Regions from separate parts of the Butyricimonas faecihominis genome, predicted to be linked through region 1. Evidence: riboswitches for the same ligand, from Rfam matches in the RefSeq annotation. Region 1 holds a riboswitch; the other holds the start of a gene.
What was found. Region 1 has a riboswitch for cobalamin ahead of R8806_RS12225 (ABC transporter substrate-binding protein). Riboswitches for the same ligand answer to the same signal wherever they lie in the genome.
Positions count from the first base shown of each region.

Region 2: it holds a riboswitch for cobalamin, as region 1 does, so the genes downstream of both, R8806_RS11820 (TonB-dependent receptor) here and R8806_RS12225 (ABC transporter substrate-binding protein) in region 1, are expected to answer to the same signal.

Region 1 covers NZ_AP028155.1:2,936,817-2,944,240, reverse strand. The annotation lists gene R8806_RS12255 (TrkH family potassium uptake protein) at 1-204, shown strand, start outside; gene R8806_RS12250 (potassium channel family protein) at 273-941, shown strand; partial or broken gene R8806_RS12245 (AAA family ATPase) at 1,070-1,336, opposite strand; gene R8806_RS12240 (ABC transporter ATP-binding protein) at 1,434-2,189, opposite strand; gene R8806_RS12235 (FecCD family ABC transporter permease) at 2,186-3,139, opposite strand; gene R8806_RS12230 (IS110 family RNA-guided transposase) at 3,315-4,313, opposite strand; gene R8806_RS12225 (ABC transporter substrate-binding protein) at 4,710-5,798, opposite strand; cobalamin riboswitch at 5,962-6,167, opposite strand; partial or broken gene R8806_RS12220 (cob(I)yrinic acid a,c-diamide adenosyltransferase) at 6,214-6,383, opposite strand; gene R8806_RS12215 (hypothetical protein) at 6,400-7,053, opposite strand; gene R8806_RS12210 (hypothetical protein) at 7,313-7,424, shown strand, end outside.
Region 2 covers NZ_AP028155.1:2,827,080-2,834,503, forward strand. The annotation lists gene R8806_RS11810 (histidine kinase) at 1-171, shown strand, start outside; gene R8806_RS11815 (C1 family peptidase) at 369-1,586, opposite strand; gene R8806_RS11820 (TonB-dependent receptor) at 1,978-4,335, opposite strand; cobalamin riboswitch at 4,443-4,644, opposite strand; cobalamin riboswitch at 4,689-4,897, shown strand; gene R8806_RS11825 (TonB-dependent receptor) at 4,954-7,194, shown strand; gene R8806_RS11830 (sirohydrochlorin cobaltochelatase) at 7,204-7,424, shown strand, end outside.

The DNA of each region.
Region 1 (7,424 bases):
CAAGCTGTTTTCGAGGTCGTTTCTGCCTTGGGGACGGTGGGGCTGACTTTGAATTTGACGCCCCATTTATGTGTGGCAAGTAAAATGACCATTGCCCTCACCATGTTTGTCGGGCGTGTAGGCTTAATCACCCTTTTGGCTTGTTTCATCCGCCATCAGGAAGTGAAACTTTACACGTATCCCGATGAAACCGTAATCGTTTAATCAATTGAAAGTTGAAAACCAAGCTCCGTCTCACATTTTCAATTTTCAATTCTCAATTTTCAATTATTATGAAGTGTATCGTATTTGGATTAGGTAATTTTGGACTTGCACTATCGCAACGTCTGACCAAACGGGGAAACGAGGTGTTGGGAGTGGATTCTGACATCAGTAAGATTAATTTGTACAAGGATTCCATCACGAATACCGTGGCATTGGATGTGAAAAATGAACAAGCATTACAAACGCTACCTTTGACAGAAGTGGATGTGGTGTTTGTGGTGTTCGGGAAAGATTTTGGGACCTCCCTGTTCGTGATTGCGCTATTGAAACAATTTGGCGTGAAACGTATCGTGGCACGGGCCATTTCGCCGGTGCATAAGGTGATTCTGAAGTCTATGGGAATCACGGAGACCATCAATCCGGAATGGGAGTATGCCGATTTCTTCGCGACAAAAGTGGAGTTGGGGACAACTATAGATTCCTATGTTGTTGATGACGATCATTTGATTATCGAGTGGGAGATTCCACCTCGTTTTATCGGGCGAAAATTAGGTGATGCGAAATTCGAAGAAGAATTTGGGTTAAAATTGATAGCCTTAAAACGCTATGATGCTAAAGTCGATAAATCATTGGTAATGAATAACCCGTCCGATGATACCGTTTTTGTTGAAAAGGATGTGTTTGTACTTTTCGGTCATCCGAAGAACTTCCGGAAACTTGGAATCCAGATTGCTTGATTCAAGCGAGTCATAGCCAAGAGACAATTTGTGGAATAAATCTATTTTCGGATTGTCTCTTGGCTGGATGAATCCGAGCGTTATGACTCCACGATCCATTTCTCGATATTCCTTGTTTTCGAACTGAAATTTACACCGATTTTAAATATCTTGCGCTTGTCTGATTGGAATGGTTGAGCGTAATGCTTGTCATGGATTTCTTTTTCTCCCCAGAAATAGGCATCGAGCGTGGAGATCAATAGGCTTTTGCCAAAACGATGCGGGCGACTGAGAAAGTAATAACTACCTGTTTTTACCAGTCGGTAAATCAAGGCGGTCTTGTCAATATAGAAATAACCTTCTTTTCGGATTTTCTCGAAATTCTGGATACCTATGGGATAAATTTTCTCACTCATGCGCGTTCGTTTATGGATAATAATAGAACAAAGATACTCAATTTTATATGATTATCGAAAATGAGCGACAAGTTTAATGCCAGTCTTAAACAGCCTTTCACCGGACACGTATACGCAATTCTTTCGGGTCGAACGTGATGGTCTCGTTACGGAACAGGCGTTCGATATGACCGCTGTTAATCATCTGTCGCGTGGGTAGGTAATGCAAATGCGGACGATCGACCAGGGCGATGGAATCACAGAGCGTGAGAGCAATATCCAGTTCGTGGGTTGAAAAAAGGATACATTTGTTTTGTTCGTGAGCCAGTCTTTGCAATAGCACTCCCAGCTCGTAACGGTTTGGCAGGTCCAGAAAAGAGGTGGGTTCATCAAGCAAGATGATAGGAGTGTCTTGTGCGAGGGCCCGGGCGATCATGATTCGCTGGCATTCCCCGTCCGACATCTGGTCCATTGTTCGTTCGGCATAGGTGGACATATCGAGTAATGCGAGGGATTTATCAACGATTTCCCGGTCTCGTGGTTGCAGTCTTCCTACCCAGTTCGTGTAGGGGGCCCGCCCGAGGGCGACTACATCCCGGCATTTCAAGTTAGGAATCCGAACCTTTTCAGTAGTCACGAAACTGACGGTGCGAGCCAGTTCCTCCGGTCGCAACCCGGCAAGGTCTTTCCCGGCCAGCAATATTCGCCCGGACTTGATTTTCCCTAACCCCGCCGTGGCCCGCAGCAAGGTACTTTTCCCGCTGCCGTTACGTCCCAGCAAGGCGATCAGCCCGCCCCCGTCCAAGCTGGCCGACACCCGGTCCAGCAGGATTTGTTGCCCGTATCCCAGTGTTAAAGATTCCAGTTGTATCATGCCGGTCGAAGATTTTTATATACCACCCAAATAATTACCGGAATTCCCAGCAGGGCGGTAATACAATTCACGGGTAGCACGAGTGTTTTAGCAATAATATCACATATCAACATGGCCACGACTCCTAGTAATATGCTTCCCGGCAAAAGTGTCCGGTGATCCGCGTCGTTAAACAACATACGGGCCACGTGAGGCACGGCAAGTCCGAGAAAGCCCACCGGGCCGCAGAATGCCGTCACGGTTCCGGTCAACAACGTTGTCGACACGAAAATAAGCGTTCTGGCACGCCGTATATTCAGTCCCATCGTCTGGGCATAGCTCTCCCCGAGTAAAAGAAGATTCAATGCCTTGATACAATAAATCGAGAGAATGACGCCCACGCAAATCACGGGAATCATGATAAACAGTTTCGTGGTCGTGACGTGTCCCAAGGAGCCCATCGACCACAGGAAAAACATTTTCAATTGCTCGGCAGAACTCAAGTACTGTAAAATCTGTATGATAGCTCCCGCGATGTAACCGATCATCACTCCCATGATCAACACCCCAAGGATATTTTTCACGTAACGACTGATGATGGCAATCAGTAACAGGACCATGACGGCCCCGCCCCATCCGGCTCCGACAATACCTACCGACTGCCAGAACCCGGAATGTGCCAGTCCCAGCAAAGGAGCCCCTAGGATAAAGAAAGCAACGCCTAGTCCCGAACCGGAGCTTACTCCCAGCAGGTAGGGGTCTGCCAGCGGGTTCCGGAAAACGGTCTGCATCTGCAAGCCGCTTATCGAAAGTGCCACACCGATCAGAACGGCCACGATCACCCTTACCAAGCGAATCGACAGCACGATATTCCGGGTTGTCATATCCGTCTCGTTACCCGTGAACACGTTCCAAACCTGCCCGACGGAAAGTGCCGAATCTCCCGACACCAAGTCGAGCGCGAACAGCACGAAAACCAGCAGGCTCAGGAAAAGGAATATGATCGAATTGCGTTTCACGATAAAATTGAAAATGACATCACCGTTATTAATTTCTTGATTTATGATTTTAGATTCCAGCCGCACGGGGGGACGCTTTAACTACCCCCTCTAACTCCCCCTTATTCTTATGGTTTAAACAAGTAAATCAAGTAAAATTTATGGAATAAATATCATTTTTTCTAATGACGGCAAAAACACGAGCGACCAGCTTGGCCCTGATGGCATTGATGACGGTCATCTTGTTTTTGCCTTCTTCCACCTTTCTCTTGTAATACACTTTCAATTCACTCTTCTTTTTCCTTGTTATAGACAAGGCAGCCATGTGTAGTAACGTTTTTACCTGCTTGTTTGCCCTGCGCGAGACCCTGTTACGGGAGCGCACGCTACTGCCGGAGGTGTACTGGAAAGGGGCGATTCCCGCGTGACAGGCAAACTTTCTCGAGTCGGTGAACCTTGTGAACGCCGCGGTCTCGACGATAAAACACAAGGCGGTTTCCCTTCCAATGCCCTCCACCGAGGTTATTATTTTCATTTGACGTTTTAAAACATCACAAGAATCGATGATTCCCGTTATTTCTCGCTCCACGACATCGATCATCTTCTCTAGTTCCTTGATCACGTGTTTCAACCGGTTTGCCTTCGCCTTGTAAACGGTACTCTCCATGAAATTTTTCTGGTCCGAAAGTTGCCCCTTGTACTTGCTCAAGTCCGAACGGTAAAGAGAGCGTTCCTGTCTCAGTTGCTTGACCCGTTCCAGTTCCGGGGTAAGCTCGTGATACAACATGGCCTTGTCATTGAATCGAGAAGCGTACAACGCTATCCGCCGGGCGTCTACACGGTCGTTCTTGCCACGATGAACTCCCGACGAGTACTTCAACTGGGCGGGATTTTCCAGCCACAAACGACAACCTAGATCCCGGCAAGCCAACGTCAAGGGGTAAGTGTAATTTCCCGTGTGCTCGGCACAAACAAGGCAACTGCAAAGATCCAAGCCCCGCTTTTCCGCCATGTCGACAAGGAAACGGTGGATCGCGGACGGGTTATTATCTATAACGTCCTCTTGCAAAACTTCTTTACCTTGAAGAACGCAAATGTCAAGTTTATTTTTACTCACGTCGATGCCTATAAAACAATTATTTTCCATACTTTTGTGTTTAACAAGTCTAGAGAGAAAGGATTTTGAACCTGTCCCAAGTACCTTAACAATTCAAGTTAATTTCTTATACGGGCCTGGGTTCAAGAAAGGGAAAGGAGTCCAAATAAGGGGACGAGCATGAAAGCTCACCACAGGGGTTGGTTCACTCCATTCCCGCCTTTCTTTCAATACTTTGGTTTATCCTCCAAGTTTAAGCATTTATTATTATTGTTAGCCAAGTGTTCGTCTATTTATTTCGTGTACAAATCTAAGGTACACAGGGGGAGGATACGCTACATTGTAATATCGTAGCGCCTTCTCGCGTTCGTCTCTTCCCCTGTGTAAGGGGGAGCCGGTGGGGGTAGATGCTTTTTTCATTCTAAACTCTAAATTTTAAACTCTAAACTATTCCAAGTGCCTGTAATAATACAAATCCTCCGTCACCAGTTCCGGGTGCAGGATTTTGATCAGGTCCCGGAGTACGATGTCCGGGCGTACAACAGCCGATTCCCAGTAATCATTTCCCCCTTCGGGCGTTAAGCGCAAGTTATTATTATAGATCTTGTTTTCTTGGATGGCTTTCGCGTCCTTGAATTTCGGGTTCATGATCTTTAACTCGTCGAGAGTTGTTGCCATGCCTACATTCAACCACACGTCAGCCTCGCGAATCAACCCGTAGGCTGTTTCCAGTCCGATGGGTTCGGCCCCGTTAGAGGTGTTTTTCTTGTAAATATAATCCCCTCCCGCGTCCGTGATTAATTGTGCCACGTAGCTTTTCACGGAAGGCATGGCCCAACTGTCATTCCACGGCGTGTTCAGCATGACGGTAGGACGTTTTTCCACGTTTGCCGTTAACTGTTTCATGTTGTTATAACGTTCGGGTATTTCTTTAAATACTTTTGTACCTGTTTCCCGGCTATCCGTCAATTCGGAAATGGCAACCAACCATTCAGCCTTGCCCAGCGGAGATTCTTCCAAGTATTCCCCCACGTACATATAAGGAACATTCAATTCTTTTAATTTGTCCGTCACGGTTGATTGCGCGTCCCCGATGCCGTAAAGTAACACGAGATCCGGGGCCAACCCGACAAGAAGTTCGTAATTTACTTCTGCCCCCATGTCTTTTATGGTTTCTTTGTGGGCAAGGACATACGGGTTGGAAACATAATTCATCCCGGAAACTCCGACTACTCGATCTACTTGGTTAATGGCATCCAGCATGGCGATATAAGTGGATGACATGCACACAATTCGTTTGGCTCCCGCAGGAATAATCACCCCGTCAAAATCTTTCGGTGCCTGCTCTCCGTTCCGGGCCACGAAGTAGGACATTTCAATGCCTTCCGCTCCCTGCCAAGGATTACGCACGCGAATAATCGTGCTTTCCGTGTTATCAGCTCCCATGATGTCGAAGCCCGCGGCGTATTCCGGTGAGTAAACTTCCTTCGTGAAGGCGGTCGTGGACTTTGTTTTCGTCTGACAACCGGATAGCATCAGCAGAACGATTGACGTGAATAAAAATAGTACTCGTTTCATATATAATAGCTTTTATGCTTCGAGAGATATATTTACGCGAGCGGGAAAAACCTGAAACGGTAAATCAAAACAGAATGACCTTGCCATCCAACCTGACTACCATCTGAATCCCGCAGATGCAAATCTGTCCCTCATCATAGCAGGTCTTCTGACTTATCCCTTTTATCGTGCCTTCCCAGCATTCTAACCAGTGGCAAACGTACGATAAACTTTTCCTTTAAAAGGGGGAAATACAGCAACGGGTATTGTCCCGGATTTGCACCGGATTCCCTTTTTCATTCAATACAACACGAAGTGGTGTATGAAACTATGACGGTGCGAAAATAGGTCGTAATTTTTAATTAGACAATAAATTGGATAAAAGATTTTTATTTCATTGGTATGAACCACCTGTTAGGCGAGGTTTTCGATGATCAATCCCGTCACGGGGGAGGATGCCAAGCGTGTAATAATGTTTAACTTCTTGCATATCTGTCACAAGGTCCCCCATGCCGATGAATTCCCGCGGGCGTAACGTCCGGTAATCACGATTTCGGAGAGAGGGGGGAGCGTATGGACATTACACTCCCGCGTACACGCTTGGAGAGAAACGGGTGGTATCTTTATTGCCGAAAAACAAGTAGAGATGCAGGGGTGTCCCTTCCGGTTGTTTTGCTGCCGGAATGTCCACGGTCACCTTGCCATCGCCCCGAAACGAGTTAAAACACGTGATCATTTGCGGGGCGCGGGGTAAGGTCCCGTAAAAATATCCCACGTACACTTGATCTGACACGCTCGCTTTCGGGCAGTCAATGTCATTTTCCCAGTTTAGGGTCACGGACCATCCTTCCCTTGTGACACCCGTGATCACCGGTGCATCCAGCGTGCCTGTCGAGAATCGGAATGTCGGGAAAGCCCATACCCCTTCTCCCGGGCGAAAACATCCTCCGTTTTGAGAATGGAATAAGGAATCGCTTTTATTTATTCCCATCTCCTTGGCCATGAGTTTCCATATCGGTAAATCCCCGATGGCACGACGATAGATTCTCCACATTTTACGGGCTTCCGTGAAACGGCTGGAGGATTCCTCTTCCCCCTCGGTTCTTGTTTTTTTAGGGCTCCGTCGTGATTTGCAGGCCCGAACTTTATTGCCGTGTCGGTAATAGGTTATCCCGTCGATCCGGATAGAGCCTTGTGCCAAGAGAGCTACTGGAATAGATAATGTGTTTTCCATGATAATAATTATTTGATAATCACTCGTGTATTAATTCATGAGCAAAAATAGATAGAATATTTTTAATACGCAAATAAATCTTTTATAAAACGCTATTATATATAGCGCTTTAATAGCGTTTTAATAGCGCTTTACATGAAAGTGATCACTTATATCTCATGAATAATACATGTAATAATTTATTTATTTAGTTTGAAAGTGTGACTACATCGGTTTATTTGTGTATCTTTGCTGGCGAGGAACATAAAAATAACAGGATATGGCGGAATTTGTAAATCCACTTGGAAAGATTCGGGGTAAGTTCGGTAACGTGATCACTTACGGGGGACCAAGCGGGAAAAATTATTGCCGGGGGACAAGCATCTCGCGTA
Region 2 (7,424 bases), 110 kb from region 1:
GACGTGAAGCAATTGAAAGAAATATTCGGAGCTGAAAACGTTTATGACTTTTCCGGCATCAACAAATACACAAATAACATCCGGAACTACTACGAAGGCTCGCACTATCGCCCCTGTCTCGGACGCCAACTACTGGACAGCGTGTATGCCACGCACAAAACAACTCGCTAATTTTAAATTTTAGATTTTAAATTTCCGACTACCCCCTCTAACTCCCCCTTACACAGCGGGAGGATGCGCGACATTGAAACATTGATACGATTTCTTGCGTCCGTCTCTCCCCCTGTGCAAGGGGGAGCCGAAGGGGGTAGTTAAAGCGTCAGCCTTGTGCGGCTGGAATCTAAAATCTAAAATTATTAAATTTAAAATTAATTGATTCCCAATTTCTTCCTTATCGCCTTCGGGATAGCATTCTTGTGAACCATAATATCCATTGTCTTCAAAGCCATATAAGGATAAGATGTGTAGAAATACCCTCCGAATTTGTTATACTTATTCCAAGAATTCTTCACGATGAAATAAGGAGTTCCGTTCTGATCTTTTGCTTTACCAATGATATGCATTCCGTGATCGTCAGTTGTCAGGTAACGATCGAACTCTTCCTGTCTCATCTCCTGCGTGATCGTCTTTTCGGGAGCCGGACCTTGCTTGAAAGCATCCATCATCTGCTGTCCCTTCGGCAACTTTTCCCATTTAGCAATTTCCGCACCGCTCATCTCCTTCGTGTCCGTTGCGGGGATCACGGCAACCCCTGCATCCTTCGTAGCAAATCCTTTCTCGCTCACGTCAGCACCCCAGACGAAAGTATAACCATTATCAATAGCATAATCCATCACTTGCATCAACTCTTCCAACGGAAGATTATAAGCCTTATCCCAAGACCAGTTATCCTCAACCTCAATAGCGAACTCCGTGTAGAAAGGATGGTGCGTGAAAGAGGTTAAATTCACATAGTCATCCATGTTTAAACCAACCACCTCTTTAGCGAAAGTCTGCGGTGTATATTCTTTTCCTTGATATTCAAACTTCTCCGGCTCCGGTCCGAGATAAGTATCCAGAATAGCATCGAATCCCCGTTTCCACGCCGTACTCAACCGCTTGTTGTTATTTTCCACTACCGCCTGCACGTAAGCTTTCAAAACAGCATCAATCTCTCCGAAAACATGACTCGGTTCCCCGTAATTCAATCCTTGATACACCTCAAGAGGCACAATCCCATATTTCTTTGCCATATTCGTCACATCCGAAGAGGCTCCTCCCACCGCAAAATTCAACACCCCGTGCAAGCGAACATATTTATCCGCCTTATCCGAATAAGCGTGTTTCACGAAATACATGGCCGACAAATTCACCGAATCTTTCCCCATTCGCATCATTTCCGACTCTAGGAAAGAGGACGTTGACCATGACCAACAAGTTCCGGCACGATACTGATCCTTCACGGAGGTAGCGGGCAATCTCTTGATATCAGTAAACTGGTAGCCTACAGGCTTTGTCGTGTCCTGTGCCGTCGTATTCTGCTGCGCATGGGCCATCATGTACCCTCCGAAAACGAAGGCGAATAAAATAAATGCTGTTCTCTTCATATCTTTTATATTGATTGTGATTTAATTGTCTGCCTGCAAAAGTATAAAAAGAACCGCAAAACAAGCTGACAAGCTGAATATATTTACGTTAGCCAATAACAAAAAGAGAACTGCCTAAACAGTTCTCTCTGTTACAAAATAAACTCCTCCGGCCTTCGGCCACCTCCTCTATAAACAGAGGAGGAGCTGGTGATTCTTCCCGAAGACAGGGAGTATTTCAGCTCTCCCTCTGTTTATAGGGGAAAATCGGCGAGTAAGCGAGAACAGACAGAGAGTTTACTCGTTGTCTGTCGAGCGAGAGCCGATTCGAGACTGCTTGCAGGCTCAATACCCCGAAGGGGGGAGGGAGTTTGACATCCTCCTTGACTTCTTTCAAATTCCCTTTCTTTAATTAAAAAGTATAAGAAACCGATGCCTGATAATTCCGGGGTTTCGCCATGATCGTGGTCCGCTCGAAATATTCCTTGTCAAACAAGTTGTTAACATTCAATGCCAGTGTTACGTGATTCTTGATCGTGTAGAAAATACCCGCATCCATCAACCACAAGGCCGGATCGTACAACCGGTTATCTATATTCCGGAACACCTTATCCTTGAAATTTCCACTCAAATGGAATGACAAATTCTTTAGCACCCCGCGTGGTATCGTGTAATCGGCATAAGCGTAGAATGTCGTACGAGGCACACCCGTGGCACGAACATTTTTATTCTGTTCCTTATATTTAGAGAAACGTCCGCTCTCGGCAATTTCCCGCAAACGATAGTCCGACCAACCGAGACCTCCCGTAACTTGTAAAGTCGGTAACGGACGAACAACCACCTCAATGTCAAAACCTCGCGAGTCGGCTCTTCCGACTTGTCCCCGGATACTCTTCTCCGTGGCCACGCCATCCACCAATACCGTCGTGTCTCCCAGACTCTTCACGATATTATACTTACGAATATAAAACACGCTTGCGTTTATATCCACCATCTCGTTCAAGGTGTAACGTACACCGACTTCCGTGGAATACCCCTTTTCCGGCTTGAACACTTCGCCCCCATCCTCGTCAGGATTGAACTCGTTACCCTTGCGGTCCAAATACATCACGGTAGGACTATATGTCGTGGTTACAGGATTGAAATAAGAAGAAATAGAACCGTAGAATGACAATTCAGGCATAGGGAAATACACGACACCCACTCGATACGTGAATGCCGAGGTCTCCACCTCTTTCCATTCTTTCCTGTTCTTCGTTTCATATTTCTGTTTCCCGTCATCAATCGTGGCACTTGATGTTTTCCGGCTATACAAATCCACACGCCCGGATGCCATCATTTTCCACTTATCATTAAATTCGATCACGTCATGCAAATAAATTCCATGCGTTCTCTCCGTGCGCAGGGAAACGGCTGAAACTTTCGTGTCCCACCACCCCTGCACGATATGCGGATCCCGCACAGGCAAAAGTGCATCCAAGCCGGGCCCCCACAAATCGTCATCTCCATAACCGTTATACTGGGCGAAATCAAAACAATTGTACGTCCATCCCAACGTGTAGTTATGCAACACGGAACCTGTCTCGAACTTCCCGGTCAACTCGATCGTGTTATTCACGTTTTTATGGTCCGGGTTAAAATTCAACGGGTTCTGACGGGCAGCATTTCCCCGTTGAACCGTATCCAAGTCAACATAAATCTTCTCGGTCTCTGACTTTTTATAATACCATTTGTATATCGGGTCTTTGGAAGTGCGGTAAGAAAGCCCCTCAATACAATGATAATCCAAATCACTGTGGAAATAGGAAAAACGTTCTTTCAACTTCATCCAATCCGTGATCTGGTAAACGTATGACACAGACATATCCCATACTTTCCGTTTCATGTAATTATTGGCAAAGTCATTATAAACCTCGCGGTAATCCGCCTCCGGGTGACGATCCCCCTTCAGCGCGTACGGTTTGTCTCCGTCCACGTAGAACATATCACCGGGCATAACGGGTGCAGCCCCGATCTCGGTCGTGTAATCATCATCGGCATAACTACCGGTCACATCAATACGTCCCCACTTTCCTAAATCAGCTCCCAAAACACCATACACGGAAAAACGATTTGCATTCACCTCACGCCATCCGTCACCCGTTGAATAATTGATATTGGCACGATATTCGAGAGGTCCCACAAGTTTTCCCCCGAAACCAAGAGTAGCTCGTCTCTCATCCCAGCTACCATAACTGATACGAGCGTTGGCCGAGAAATCGGGAGATGCTTTCTTGCGCACGATATTCAACACGCCACCCATAGCCGAATGTCCGGCCAAAATAGCAGCGGGACCCTTCAATAACTCGATAGACTCCACGGCAGCCAAATCCCCGTAAGGTACGTTATTCTTCAACGTCCGCTCATCGCGAATCCCGTCAATCATAACAACCGCACTCCCCTGTCCGCGAATGGAAAACTGTTGGAATTGCCCGTATTGTTTGTCTTTCGCTACAATCCCCGGCAAAAACTTAACGGCATCCATCAGATCGACAATCCCTTTCCGGTCAAGCATCTGACTAGACAACTTGCTCACCGTTATCGGAACGAAACGTAAAGGCACATCCAATCCCAACAAATCAATCCTCTTCTTTTTCTGCATCACATCCACCTGATCGATACGGAATAAAGAATCCGTGATACTCTTTTTCTTTCGCTTGTCGTTCTCTTGAGCGAGAAGCGAACCGACACACACAAACAGCAACAATGCTAATACAACAACTTTTTTCATACAACTATATATTAATAATGAATAAAGCATTATTAACATAGTCTTTTGGGCAACATGAGTCTAAGGTAAAATCCGTCTTTTTCCCTCTCGCTTTTTTTCCCGAAAGCTATGGTTTATCTTGTTCGGCAGGTCTTCTGACTTGTTCCGGATTTTGTTGCCTTCCCAGTTTATAACCAGTGACATTTGAAGTACAAAATCCCTTGTAAAGGAACTTACAGCTGCGGGTACAGTCCCGGATTCACACCGGGTTCCCTATTAAGCGTTACCTCCATGACCGAAGGTTCCGCACCAAAACTTGGTGCGAAAGTAATACATTTTTTTCATCCGGCAACAACCTTTTATAAAAAATTATATACATTTGTCTCGTCTTAGGTGATGTGTTGATGCCCAATTAACACACAAGAGGGAAGCCGGTTAGAATCCGGAACAGTGCCCGCTACTGTGATGCCCGTTTCTCCGGATAAGGAGATTCAAAGAAAGATTCTTACACCACTGTCCACACGGATGGGAAGGTATTTTTCTTAGGCGTAGTCAGGAGACCTGCCAAGACAAACATAGGTAATAGCGTATTCTCGGGGTCAGGAATACTATTATAAACATTTAAAACATCATCATCTAATGAAGAGAATTGTAATGCTAGGCATGATATTCATGTTAGCCTTGGTAAGTACCTCGTTTGCAGAGATCACATTAAAAGGAAAAGTCACAGATGCAAAGAGTGGAAAAGCCCTCATCGGTGCAAACGTTCGTCTGGTCGGAACAAGCATAGGGATTGCCACCAACAACAAAGGGGAGTTCATTCTAGAAAATATTCCGGATGGCACGTACACGCTACGGGCAAGCTATTCAGGCTACGAAGTTGCCTCGATAAAAGTCAACAGCAACAAAAACGACATTCTATTCCGGCTCACGGCCACCCCGGTAAACCTGAATCAAGTTGTCGTCACGGGAACGGGAACACACCGCCGTTTGAAAGATTCTCCCGTACCCATCGAGGTCATCAGCGGTACTGACTTGAAAAGTGCGGGCGTGAACTCCTTCGAAGATGCCCTCCTGTTACTGAATCCTTCATTCAACATACGTCCCACCGTCATGGGTTCCTACTTCACGCTGAACGGCATGAGTAACAAATACATCCTCATCCTTGTCGACGGCAAAAAAGTGGCCGGGGACGTGTCCAACAACACCGACCTCTCCCGTATTGACATGAGCCGGGTCAAGCGTATCGAAATACTGAAAGGAGCGGCATCCGCACTCTATGGTTCCGACGCTATTGCCGGGGTAATCAACATCATCACGGAACAACCGAAAGACCCGATCAGCGTGCAATCCAAGACCCGTTTCGGGGGAGAATCCAGCTTCTCGCAAAATGCCAGCATAGACCTACACTTTGGTAAATTCACCTCTTCCACCTCCTACCAAAGGAGACAGATGGGAGGCTGGCAATTAAGCCCTTACGAGATTGACGGGGACACAGCCATACTCACGAGAAGAGAAGCTTCCAGCAAGTTCCATTCCAACATTGTCAATCAACGCTTCACCTACGCCCCGGTGAAAAGCCTAAGCCTGTACGCCCAAGGGGGATATTTTGACCGGGAAGTAAACCGTCCCGTGCAGGAGAAGAAAGATGACGGGGGCTACACCTATGACCTAACCTACATGGACTACAACATCGGCGTGGGCGGACGCTACCAGCTAAACTCCACCGATTACATCGCACTGGACCTCTACATGGACAACTACGAATACAACAAACTGTACACCGTGGCACAGGTCAGTAAAAAAGACACGACCTTCCGCATCGGGGACGAGGAATTGACGAAACGCCAGAAATACTACAACGGGAACCTGAAAGGCGTGTTTAAACTAGGCTCATACAACAAAATTTCCGCAGGTACCGAGTACACGAACGACTACATGAAAAACCCCGGAAACCTCGAAGAACCGGAAGAGATCTACACGCTGGCCCTGTACGCGCAAGACGAGATTCGCCTCTGGAAAAACCTGCAAATTTTGCCGGGATTCCGCTACGTGTACAACGAGATGTTTAAGAACCGCTTTACCCCGAAAATAGCCTTGATGTACACCCTCGGCTCCTTCAATTTCAGAACATCCTACGCCGCCGGTTTTAAAACCCCCAGCATACAAGAACTATATTACGATTACGAAGCCCGCGGGGCTATCACCATCGGGAACCCAGACCTGAAACCGGAAAAAGCAAACTACTACAACATCAACGTGGAATATGCCGGGAAATATCTGAATGTCTCTGTCAACGGGTACATCAACGACGTGAAAGACATCATCGAGAAATACGACGTTGGGGTTACCGACGAGGATAAAGCGAACGGGATAAAAACCCGGAACGTGTACCACAACCTCGACAAAGCCAGTATCAAAGGCTTCGATGTCACGATCAATAGCTACTTGGGTGCCGGGTTTTCTGCCGCCGGATCCTACAACTGCGTGTATGCCGCCGATGATTCCGGACGCCGCCTGAGCGAATCGGTACGCCACGCGGCAACCTTCCGGGCCGGGTGGAGCCATGAATGGAACAAGTACAAACTACGGGCCAACATCAACGGGAGAATGCAAGGTTCAAAATACATCTACAAAAAGACCACGGACAAAACAACCGGGAAAGACATTTACACCGACGTCAGCGCCCCCAAGTACCAGCTCTGGAACTTGGCGACCACCCACACCTTCGCTCCCGTGGGTAACTTCCTGTTCGAAATCAACGCCGGGATTGACAACATCTTTGACTGGACGGACGATCGCCCCAGCGGGGTAAACTATGCCACGCTAAACCCCGGACGCACACTATTTGCCAGTCTCATTATTCGTTTCACCAAATAAACAAACATCATGAAAAACATATTTACAGCTCTACTTTTATTGACAAGTCTGTTCACATTTGCCCACGGTGGAGGTGGTTTCAAACATTCCGATATATTCAAGACTCTTGGTCCTAATGACAAAGTAGCCATTCTCATGGTTCACTTCGGTACAACTCACGATGACACCCGAGCCTTGACCATCGAGGCCATTAACAAAAAAGTGTCACAAACATTCCCCGGAGTGGAAGT